DNA from 3 places in the Streptomyces sp. NPDC048295 genome. Region 1 is predicted to be linked to each of the others. Evidence: riboswitches for the same ligand, from Rfam matches in the RefSeq annotation. Region 1 holds a riboswitch; each other region holds the start of a gene.

Evidence for each region. A riboswitch is a leader RNA that binds a small molecule or an ion and turns the genes downstream of it on or off. The one in region 1 is predicted to bind cobalamin.
Region 2: it holds a riboswitch for cobalamin, as region 1 does, so the genes downstream of both, cobN (cobaltochelatase subunit CobN) here and AB0D53_RS31180 (CoA-acylating methylmalonate-semialdehyde dehydrogenase) in region 1, are expected to answer to the same signal.
Region 3: it holds a riboswitch for cobalamin, as region 1 does, so the genes downstream of both, AB0D53_RS01370 (ribonucleoside-diphosphate reductase subunit alpha) here and AB0D53_RS31180 (CoA-acylating methylmalonate-semialdehyde dehydrogenase) in region 1, are expected to answer to the same signal.

The regions. Positions count from the first base shown of each region.
Region 1 covers NZ_JBEZLL010000026.1:14,864-18,063, forward strand. The annotation lists gene AB0D53_RS31175 (acyl-CoA dehydrogenase family protein) at 1-113, opposite strand, end outside; gene AB0D53_RS31180 (CoA-acylating methylmalonate-semialdehyde dehydrogenase) at 122-1,621, opposite strand; cobalamin riboswitch at 1,814-1,999, opposite strand; cobalamin riboswitch at 2,577-2,791, shown strand; gene AB0D53_RS31185 (deoxynucleoside kinase) at 3,087-3,200, shown strand, end outside.
Region 2 covers NZ_JBEZLL010000016.1:53,834-57,033, reverse strand. The annotation lists gene cobN (cobaltochelatase subunit CobN) at 1-1,701, opposite strand, end outside; adenosylcobalamin (AdoCbl) riboswitch at 1,789-1,869, opposite strand; gene cobG (precorrin-3B synthase) at 1,970-3,200, shown strand, end outside.
Region 3 covers NZ_JBEZLL010000001.1:312,763-315,962, forward strand. The annotation lists gene mctP (monocarboxylate uptake permease MctP) at 1-1,438, shown strand, start outside; cobalamin riboswitch at 1,615-1,746, shown strand; gene AB0D53_RS01370 (ribonucleoside-diphosphate reductase subunit alpha) at 1,888-3,200, shown strand, end outside.

The sequences.
Region 1 (3,200 bases):
GGGAAGTGCTTGTCCTGGTCCCACGTGACGGCGTGCGGGGCCAGCTGCTCCTGGGCGAAGTCGAGAGTGACCTCGGCGAGGGCGCGCTGCTCCTCGGTGAGGGCGGTGGTCATGGCGGCGCTCACCCCATCGTCGGGATCGTGAAGTTCGCGCCCTCCTTGACCCCGGAGGGCCAGCGCGAAGTGACGGTCTTGGTACGGGTGTGGAAGCGGATCGAGTCCGGGCCGTGCTGGTTCAGGTCGCCGAAGCCGGAGCGCTTCCAGCCGCCGAAGGTGTGGTAGGCGACGGGCACCGGAATGGGCACGTTGACGCCGACCATGCCGGTGTTCACCCGGCGGGTGAACTCGCGCGCCGTGTCACCGTCGCGCGTGAAGACGGCGACGCCGTTCCCGAAGGCGTGTTCGCTGGGCAGGCGCAGCGCCTCCTCGAAGTCGGCCGCCCGGACCACCGAGAGGACGGGCCCGAAGATCTCCTCGCGGTGGATACGCATCGAGGGATCCACACGGTCGAACAGGGACGCTCCGGCGAAGAAACCGTTCTCGTGCCCTGGCAGGGTGAAACCGCGCCCGTCCACGACGAGTTCGGCTCCCTCGTCGATGCCGATGTCGACGTACCGACGGACTCGGTCCAGGGCGTCGCGGCTGACCAGTGGTCCGAAGTCGGCCGCGGGGTCGTCGGACCGGCCGATCCGCAGGGCCGAGATCCGGTCCTTGAGAGCGGCGACGAGACGGTCGGCCGTTTCCTCGCCGACGGGCACGGCGACGGAGATGGCCATGCAGCGCTCGCCCGCCGAGCCGTAACCGGCACCGATCAGGGCGTCGACGGCCTGATCGAGGTCGGCGTCGGGCATCACGATCAGGTGGTTCTTGGCGCCGCCGAAGCACTGGGCGCGCTTGCCGTGCGCGGCGGCGGTGGCGTAGATGTGCGCGGCGACCGGGGTGGAGCCGACGAAGCCCACTGCCTGGACCCGCGGGTCCTGGAGCAGCGTGTCGACGGCCTCCTTGCCGCCGTTGACGACGTTCAGTACGCCCGGCGGCAGCCCGGCCTCCAGGAAGAGCTCCGCGAGCCGCAGCGGTACGGACGGGTCGCGCTCGGACGGCTTGAGGACGAATGCGTTTCCGCAGGCGAGAGCGGGTGCGGCCTGCCAGAGCGGGATCATCGCGGGGAAGTTGAACGGGGTGATGCCCGCGACCACGCCCAACGGTGAGCGCAGCGAGTGCACGTCGATGCCGGTGCCGGCGTTGTCGGTGAACTCGCCCTTGAGGAGGTGCGGGATCCCGGCGGCGAACTCGACCACCTCCAAGCCCCGTTGAAGGTCGCCGTGAGCGTCGGCGACGGTCTTGCCGTGCTCCGCCGACAGCATCCGGGCCAGATTCTCACGCTCGCCCTCGACGAGCTGGAGGAAGCGCAGCAGCACGCGGGCCCGGCGCTGCGGGTTCCACTGGCCCCATTCCGCCTGTGCTTCCTCGGCGTTGGCGATGGCGGCCTCGGTGTCGGCCCGTCCGGCCAGAGGCACGCGGGCCTGGACGGTGCCGGTGTTCGGGTCGTACACGTCGGCGAAGAGCCCGGACGCGCCGGGGATGTGCTTTCCGCCGATGAAATGGGTGAGTTCACGGACCATGGGTGCCTGCTCTCGTCAGGTTGGATCCGGGGATGGCACGGCGGACCGGCGAGCGACACCCGGATGGGGGCGTGCCGCTGCGGGAAGCCGTGAGAACTACGAGCGTGCGGAAACTGTGTGCGCGCGCTCCGCCGGATCACCAGGGTCGTGGGTACGGACCGGTGCCATGCGTGTCTGCTCCATCCTCGTGGACAACACGGAACAACCCGCGGCCGGTATCCTGACTCCCGGATCCCCGCGCGCCGCCCGCCTTCCCGACAGACCTCGTCAGTGGCGTGTGGATGGCAGCACACTCCCCGGTCACAGTGGCGGGACCGTGCCGGACTTGCACCGGCTTCCCTGCACCGCGGACCTTGTGCCACGAACATATAGTTGGACGTCCTAGTAAGTCCAGGGTGCCGCCAGCGCGCCTAGAGTCGGAGCATGCGCATCGTCTCCCTGCTTCCGGCGGCCACGGACATCGTGGCGGACCCCGGACTCGTCGCCGACCTGGTCGGACGCACCCACGAATGCGACTAGCCCCCCACCGTGCTCGCCTCCGTGCCTGTCGTGACCCGCGCCGAATTCGACGCGGACGAGCTCGGCAGCCGGGAGATCTCCGACGCGGTCGGCGGAGCCGGACATGCCGGCTCCTCCCGAGGCTGCGCGGCTGGGAAGACCTGCCGGCGGTACGCGCCGGGGATGTGTGGGTCCTGGACGGTCCCGCGTACTTCAACCGGCCGGGACCGAGGGGCGTCCGGGGTGCCGAGGTGCTCGCGCACGTGCTGCACGGAGTGGCGGTGGGGGAGCCGGTGACCGTGGCGGAAGCCTCACGGGTCGGGCTGAGCGGGGCACCTGTCTACAGGTCCCCGTGTCCGGAGACTCGGTGCTCTGGGGCACAGGCGTGGCTGGAGCAGCTGACGTCGTGGCCCATCCACTACATCTGGGATGGCAAGAACAAGGCGCTCCCAGATGTAGTGTGAGGGGCGCTGGTGGTTCGCCGGGCGCTCCCGCGCTCGGCGAGGCAAGAGGGAACCCGGTGAAAGACCGGGGCTGCCCCGCAGCGGTGAGCGGGAACGACCGCCGTCAGAGGCACCGGGCGCCTGGGCTCCCGGTAAGCGACGGCCATAGGAGCCTCCGGAAGAGGCGTGCCCGCGAGTCCGAAGACCTGCCACTGGTGCGCCCGCCGACGAGCGTGGGCGCCGCTTCGAGGTCCAGGGGGAGGGCCGCGCGGCAGGTGCGCGACGTCCCGGCGGAGGGCCGTACCCGTCCGGCATCGTGCCGTCGGCCCATGCCGCGTCGCCTTCCACCGGCCTGCCTCGAAGCACCGGGCACGACGACAGGGGGAGACCGGCATGCGGAGTTCCTCTCTCGCGTCCCGGCGGACAGCTCCAGTACCTGGAAGCTGTGTCAGCGAGCAAGTGGCCGGCCGGTGTGGGCGGCTGGTGCGCCCGCTTTGTGCGGCGTGGCAGGAGAGAAGCGAGGAATGGCAGTGATCTGTGTCGGAGGCATGATCGGAATCGGCAAGACGAGCGTCGCCGAACTGATCGCCAAGGAGCTGGGCAGCGAGGTCTTCTACGAGAGCGTGGACGACAACCCG
Region 2 (3,200 bases), on a different contig from region 1:
CTTGGCCTGTGTCCCCTCGCCCGGGTCGTTGACCAGGAACGGGTAGACCAGCGGGAGGTCGCCGAGGGCCGCGTCGGGGCCGCAGGATGCGGAGAGGCCGGCGTTCTTGCCGGGCAGCCACTCCAGGTTGCCGTGCTTGCCGAGGTGGATCATCGCGTCGGCGCCGAAGCCGTTGTCGTCGGCCCGGGCCGCGATCCAGCGGTAGGCGGCCAGGTAGTGGTGCGAGGGCGGCAGATCGGGGTCGTGATAGATCGCGATCGGGTTCTCGCCGAAGCCGCGCGGCGGCTGGATGAGGATGAGCAGATTGCCGTGGCGCAGGGCAGCGAGCACGATGTCGCCGTCCGGGTTGCCCGACCGGTCCACGAACATCTCGCCCGGGGCGGGGCCCCAGTGCCGCTCGACGGCTTCGCGGAGCTCGGCCGGGAGGGTCGCGTACCAGCGCCGGTAGTCGGCGGCCGGGATGCGGACCGGGTTGCGGGCCAGCTGCTCCTCGGTGAGCCACTCCTGGTCGTGGCCGCCCGCCTCGATCAGCGCGCGGATCAGCTCGTCGCCGTCGCCCGACGCGAGGCCGGGGACTTCCCGCGTACCGAAGTCGTATCCCTCGGCGCGGAGTCGGCGCAGCAGGGCGACGGCGCTGGCCGGGGTGTCGAGGCCGACCGCGTTGCCGATCCGGGAGTGCTTGGTCGGGTACGCGGACAGGACGAGCGCGATCCGCTTCTCGGCGGCCGGGATGTGGCGCAGCCGGGCGTGACGCACGGCGATCCCGGCGACACGGGCGGCGCGCTCGGTGTCGGCGACGTACGCGGGCAGGCCGTCCTCGTCGATCTCCTTGAACGAGAACGGCACGGTGATCAGGCGGCCGTCGAACTCGGGGACCGCGATCTGGCTGGCGGCGTCCAGCGGGGAGACGCCCTCGTCGTTGTCCTCCCAGTCGGTGCGTGAACCGGTGAGGCAGAGGGCCTGGAGGATGGGTACGTCGAGGCCGCTGAGGACGCCCGCGTCCCAGGATTCGTCGTCGCCGCCGGCCGAGGCCTCGGCGGGCCGGGTGCCGCCCGCGGCGAGGACCGTGGTCACGATCGCGTCGGCGGCGCGCAGCTCTTCGATGAGTTCGGCCTCGGGGGTGCGCAGCGAGGCGACGTACAGCGGCAGCGCGCGGGCGCCCGCGTCCTCGACGGCGCGGCAGAGCGCCTCGACGAACGCGGTGTTGCCGCTCATGTGGTGGGCGCGGTAGTAGAGCACGGCGACGACCGGGCCGTCGGTGCGCCGGGGGGTGCGCTCCAGCGGGCCCCAGGAGGGTGCCGGGGCGGGCGGTGCGAAGCCGTGGCCGGTGAGCAGCACGGTGTCGGAGAGGAAGCGGGCGAGCTGGTCCAGGTTGGCGGGACCGCCGTGGGCCAGATAGGCGTGGGCCTCCGCGGCGATGCCGATGGGAACGGTCGAGGCGGCCATCAGCTGGGCGTCGGGGGCCTGTTCGCCGGTGAGGACGACGACGGGGCGTCCGGTGGCGAGCACTTGGTCGAGACCGTCCTGCCAGGCGCGTACGCCGCCGAGGAGGCGTACGACGACCAGGTCGACGCCGTCGAGCAGCTGGGACAGGTCCTGGAGCGGGAGCCGGGAGGGGTTGGCGTAGCGGTAGGGGACCGGGCCGTCCGAGGCGCGGGCACTGAGCAGGTCGGTGTCGGACGTCGACAGGAGCAGGATCATGCGGCGTCGGGCCTTCCTCGGGGTGTCCACGCCCCGGGCGGTGTCGGAATGAGGCTCCCCTGCTCGAACGGGTTCGAGTGTTCGGGGAAGGGAGTTCCTGACTTGCCAGGCCGTGGCCGGGCTCACAGTGGCGGGACCGTGCCGGAATCGCACCGGACTTCCTCCCCTGTCGCCGTCTGTGGCGACGACGTGCCGGATGGCTCGTCAGTAGGCATAGTAAGGGCCGGTCAACCGATGGAGGACATACGGATCCGGTCGGATGGTCGGTATGCTCGCCGCCATGCCCCGACCTGCCACTTCGCCTTCACCGCCGGGAGACGCGTCTGCCCGGGACCGCGGTGACGCCTGCCCCGGCACGCTTCGGCTGCACCGGGCGGACGACGGCTCGCTGGCCCGTGTCCGGGTTCCCGGCGGTCTGCTGACGGCGGTGCAGGCAAAGGCCCTGGGGGCGCTGTCGGAGAGTCTGGGCGATGGTGAGTTGCATCTCACTTCGCGCGGCAATGTCCAGTTGCGCGGGCTGGGTCCGGACTGCGGAGCCGAACTGGCCGACCGGCTGGGCGAGGCCGGGCTGTTGCCCTCCGCTCGCCACGAGCGGATACGCAACATCGTGGCGTCACCGCTCTCGGGGCTCGACGGCCTGGGCGCGCGGGACGTCGGCCCCTGGCTGTCCGAGCTGGACGTGCTGCTGTGCGCGGGCGGGAGGACGGCGGGGCTGTCGGGCAGGTTCTTGTTCGTGCTAGACGACGGCCGTGGCGATGTGGACGCGCTGGGCGGCGATGTGACGCTGCTGGCGCAGGACGACGGAACGGCGCTGCTGCGGATCGGCACGGCCCCGGCCACCGCACGGATACCCGGCGCACGGGCGCCGCGGGCCGCCCTCCTGGCGGCCGAGACCTTCCTGGAGCAGGCGTCGGGCACCGGCGCCTGGCGTGTACCGGATCTGCCCGGCGGCGCCCGGTCCCTCCTCGAAGAGGTCGTACGACGGTTGCGGGAGGCGGGGCCCGGCACCGTCTCCACCGAGGACCGTGCCTGTCCGCCGGACTCGGACGGCCCCGCCCCCGGAGTCGTGACGGGCCCGCAGGACTCGGCCGCGCTGTCGGTCGGCATCCCCCTGGGGCGCATCGCCCCGGCGCAGTGGCGGTCGCTGACGGAGACGGCCCACCACCGGGGCGTCGGTGAGTTGCGGCTGACGCCGTGGCGCGGGGTCGTCGTACCCGGGGTGGAGCGGCGGCAGGCCGCCCGGTCGCTGGACGAGCTGGGGGCCACCGGTCTCGTCGTCGGCCCCGGCTCCCCCTGGACCGGGGTGGGTGCCTGTATCGGCCGGCCCGGCTGTGCGAAGTCGCTGGCCGATGTGCGGGCCCAGGCGACGGCCTCGGTGGGGGGCGCGGGGCTGCTGCCGGTGTACTGGTCCGGCTGCGAACGCCGCTGCGGGCATCCCCGCGGCGAGTGGGTCGACGTCGTGGCCACCCCGGACGGACACCGGATCTCCCTCGTGCGGG
Region 3 (3,200 bases), on a different contig from region 1:
CACCTTCGTCGCCGTTCCGGCGGCGATCTACGCGGCGGGCGCGGCCGGCTTCTTCGCCGTGCCGTACACCATCCTGGTGTACCCGCTGATCTTCACCTTCCTGCCGCGGCTCTGGTCGGTCTCGCACAAGCACGGGTACGTCACCACCTCGGACTTCGTGCGCGGGCGCTTCGGCTCGAAGGGCCTGTCGCTGGCGGTCGCCGTCACGGGCATCCTCGCCACGATGCCGTACATCGCGCTCCAGCTCGTCGGCATCCAGGCGGTGCTGGACGTGATGGGCGTCGGCGGCGGCGAGAACACCCACTGGTTCGTCAAGGACCTGCCGCTGCTGATCGCGTTCGCGGTGCTCGCCGCGTACACCTACTCGTCCGGGCTGCGGGCACCCGCGCTGATCGCCTTCGTCAAGGACGGGCTGATCTACCTGGTCATCGCGGTGGCGATCATCTACATCCCGATCAAGCTGGGCGGCTTCGACGACATCTTCGCCAAGGCGGGCGAGGCGTTCTCGCAGACCAACCCGGCCACCGGCAAACCGCGTGGCGCGCTCGCGCCGGGCGAGGCGGGCCAGTGGGGTTACGCCACCCTGGCGCTGGGCTCGGCGCTGGCGCTGTTCATGTATCCGCACTCGATCACGGCGACGCTCTCCAGCCGCAGCCGCAACGTGATCCGGCGCAACACCACGATCCTGCCGCTGTACTCGCTGATGCTGGGTCTGCTGGCGCTGCTCGGCTTCATGGCCATCGCCGCCGGGATCAAGGTGGACAACGGGCAGCTGGCCATCCCGCAGCTGTTCGAGACCATGTTCCCGGACTGGTTCGCGGGCGTCGCGTTCGCCGCCATCGGCATCGGCGCGCTGGTGCCCGCCGCGATCATGTCGATCGCCGCGGCGAACCTCTTCACCCGCAACATCTACAAGGACTTCCTGAAGCCGGACGCGACCCCGGAACAGGAGACCAAGGTCTCCAAGCTGGTCTCGCTGCTGGTCAAGGTCGGCGCGCTCGCCTTCGTCCTCACGATGGACAAGACGGTCGCGATCAACTTCCAGCTGCTCGGCGGCATCTGGATCCTCCAGACGATGCCGGCCCTGGTCGGCGGCCTGTTCACCCGCTGGTTCCACCGCTGGGCGCTGCTCGCGGGCTGGGCGGTCGGCATGGTGTACGGGACGGTGGCCGCGTACGGGGTCGCCTCGCCGACCCAGAAGCACTTCGGCGGCTCGTCCGCGGAGATCCCCGGCATCGGCGAGATCGGCTACATCGGCCTCACCGCGTTCGTGCTGAACGTGGTCGTGACGGTGGTGCTGACCTTCGTCCTGAACGCCATGAAGGCGCCCGCCGGGATCGACGAGACCTCCCCGGCCGACTACACCGCCGACGCGGGCGACCCGGGCGTCGAGAAGGAACTCCCGCCGGCCACGGCGGGGGCGCCGGGCGGCCACTGACGACCCGCGCCCACGGCCCGTCGACGGCCCGTCGAGCCCCCTCCAGCGGGGCGCGGCGGGCCGTCGGCGTGATCGGGTCGGCCGGCCCGGGAAAGGGCCTTACGGCTCGTTCTGTGGGCCCGACCCGGTCGGTGCGACACAACATGTGGGGGCTGCCTCATCGGGCAGCCCCCACATGTATGCTCTTCCTCGCTGTCGCCGCAGGGGAATCCGGTGCGAATCCGGAACTGTCCCGCAACGGTGTATTCAGTGCGCTTTTGTGCACCCCCGAGTCAGTCCGATGACCTGCCGGCAGCGCATCCGGCTCGACCGAACCGGATGCCCAGACGTCCGGGCCTCGCGGTTGGGCCGGTGGACGCCGTGCGGAGCGCTGCCCTGCCCCGGGTCTGCGCGTCCGCAGGGCTGCCCCGTTCCCCGCCGGCCCCGAGCCGAGCGAGGGAGAGCACCACGTGACCATCGCGCCAGCCGATCCGGCTTCAGTCGCCGCGTCCGCAGCAGCCGAGTCCGAGGCAGTCGCACAGGACGGACCGGGGACCGCGCTGCTGCGGACCCTGACCGCCCTCACCGCCGATCTGCCCGACACCGACCCCGGCCGGGTCGCCGCCGCCGCGCTGCGCGGCCGCAGCGCCCGGGCGGACGAGGCGGAGCTGCGTTCACTGGCCACCGAGGCCGCCGCGGGCCTGATCTCCGAGGACCCCGCCTACTCCCGGCTCGCCGCCCGGCTCCTGACCCTCACCATCGCGGACGAGGCGGCCGGCCAGGGCGCGGTCTCCTTCTCCGCCTCGGTCGCCGTCGGGCACCGCGAGGGCCTGATCGCCGACCGTACCGCCGGGTTCGTCGCCCGCCACGCGGCCGCCCTCGACGCGCTGGTGGAGCGTTCGCTCGCCGACGGCGCGGACGACCGCTTCGGCTACTTCGGACTGCGGACCCTGCACAGCCGCTATCTGCTGCGCCACCCGCACACCCGCCAGGTCGTCGAGACGCCCCAGCACTTCATGCTGCGGGTCGCGTCCGGGCTCGCCGAGGACGACTCGCAGCGCGCCGTGGACGAAGTGGCGGCGCTGTACGGGCTGATGAGCCGGCTCGACTACCTCCCCTCCTCCCCCACGCTCTTCAACTCCGGCACCCGGCACCCGCAGATGTCCTCCTGCTATCTGCTGGACTCCCCGCTGGACGAGCTCGACTCGATCTACGACCGCTACCACCAGGTGGCCCGGCTCTCCAAGCACGCGGGCGGCATCGGCCTTTCGTACTCCCGCATCCGCTCGCGCGGTTCGCTGATCCGCGGCACCAACGGGCACTCCAACGGCATCGTGCCGTTCCTGAAGACGCTCGACGCCTCCGTCGCCGCGGTCAACCAGGGGGGCCGCCGCAAGGGCGCCGCCGCCGTCTACCTGGAGACCTGGCACGCGGACATCGAGGAGTTCCTGGAGCTGCGCGACAACACGGGCGAGGACCAGCGGCGTACGCACAACCTCAACCTGGCGCACTGGATCCCGGACGAGTTCATGCGCCGGGTCGACGCGGACGGCGACTGGTCGCTGTTCTCGCCCGCCGACGTACCCGGCCTCGTCGACCTGTGGGGCGACGAGTTCGACGCCGCGTACCGGGCCGCCGAGGCCCAGGGGCTGGCCCGCAAGTCGATCCCGGCCCGCGAGCTGTACGGCCGGATGATGCGCACCCTCGCGCAGACCGGCCAGGGCTGGATGACGTTCAAGGACGCCTCCAACCGGACCGCGAACCAGACCGCCGAGCCGGGCAC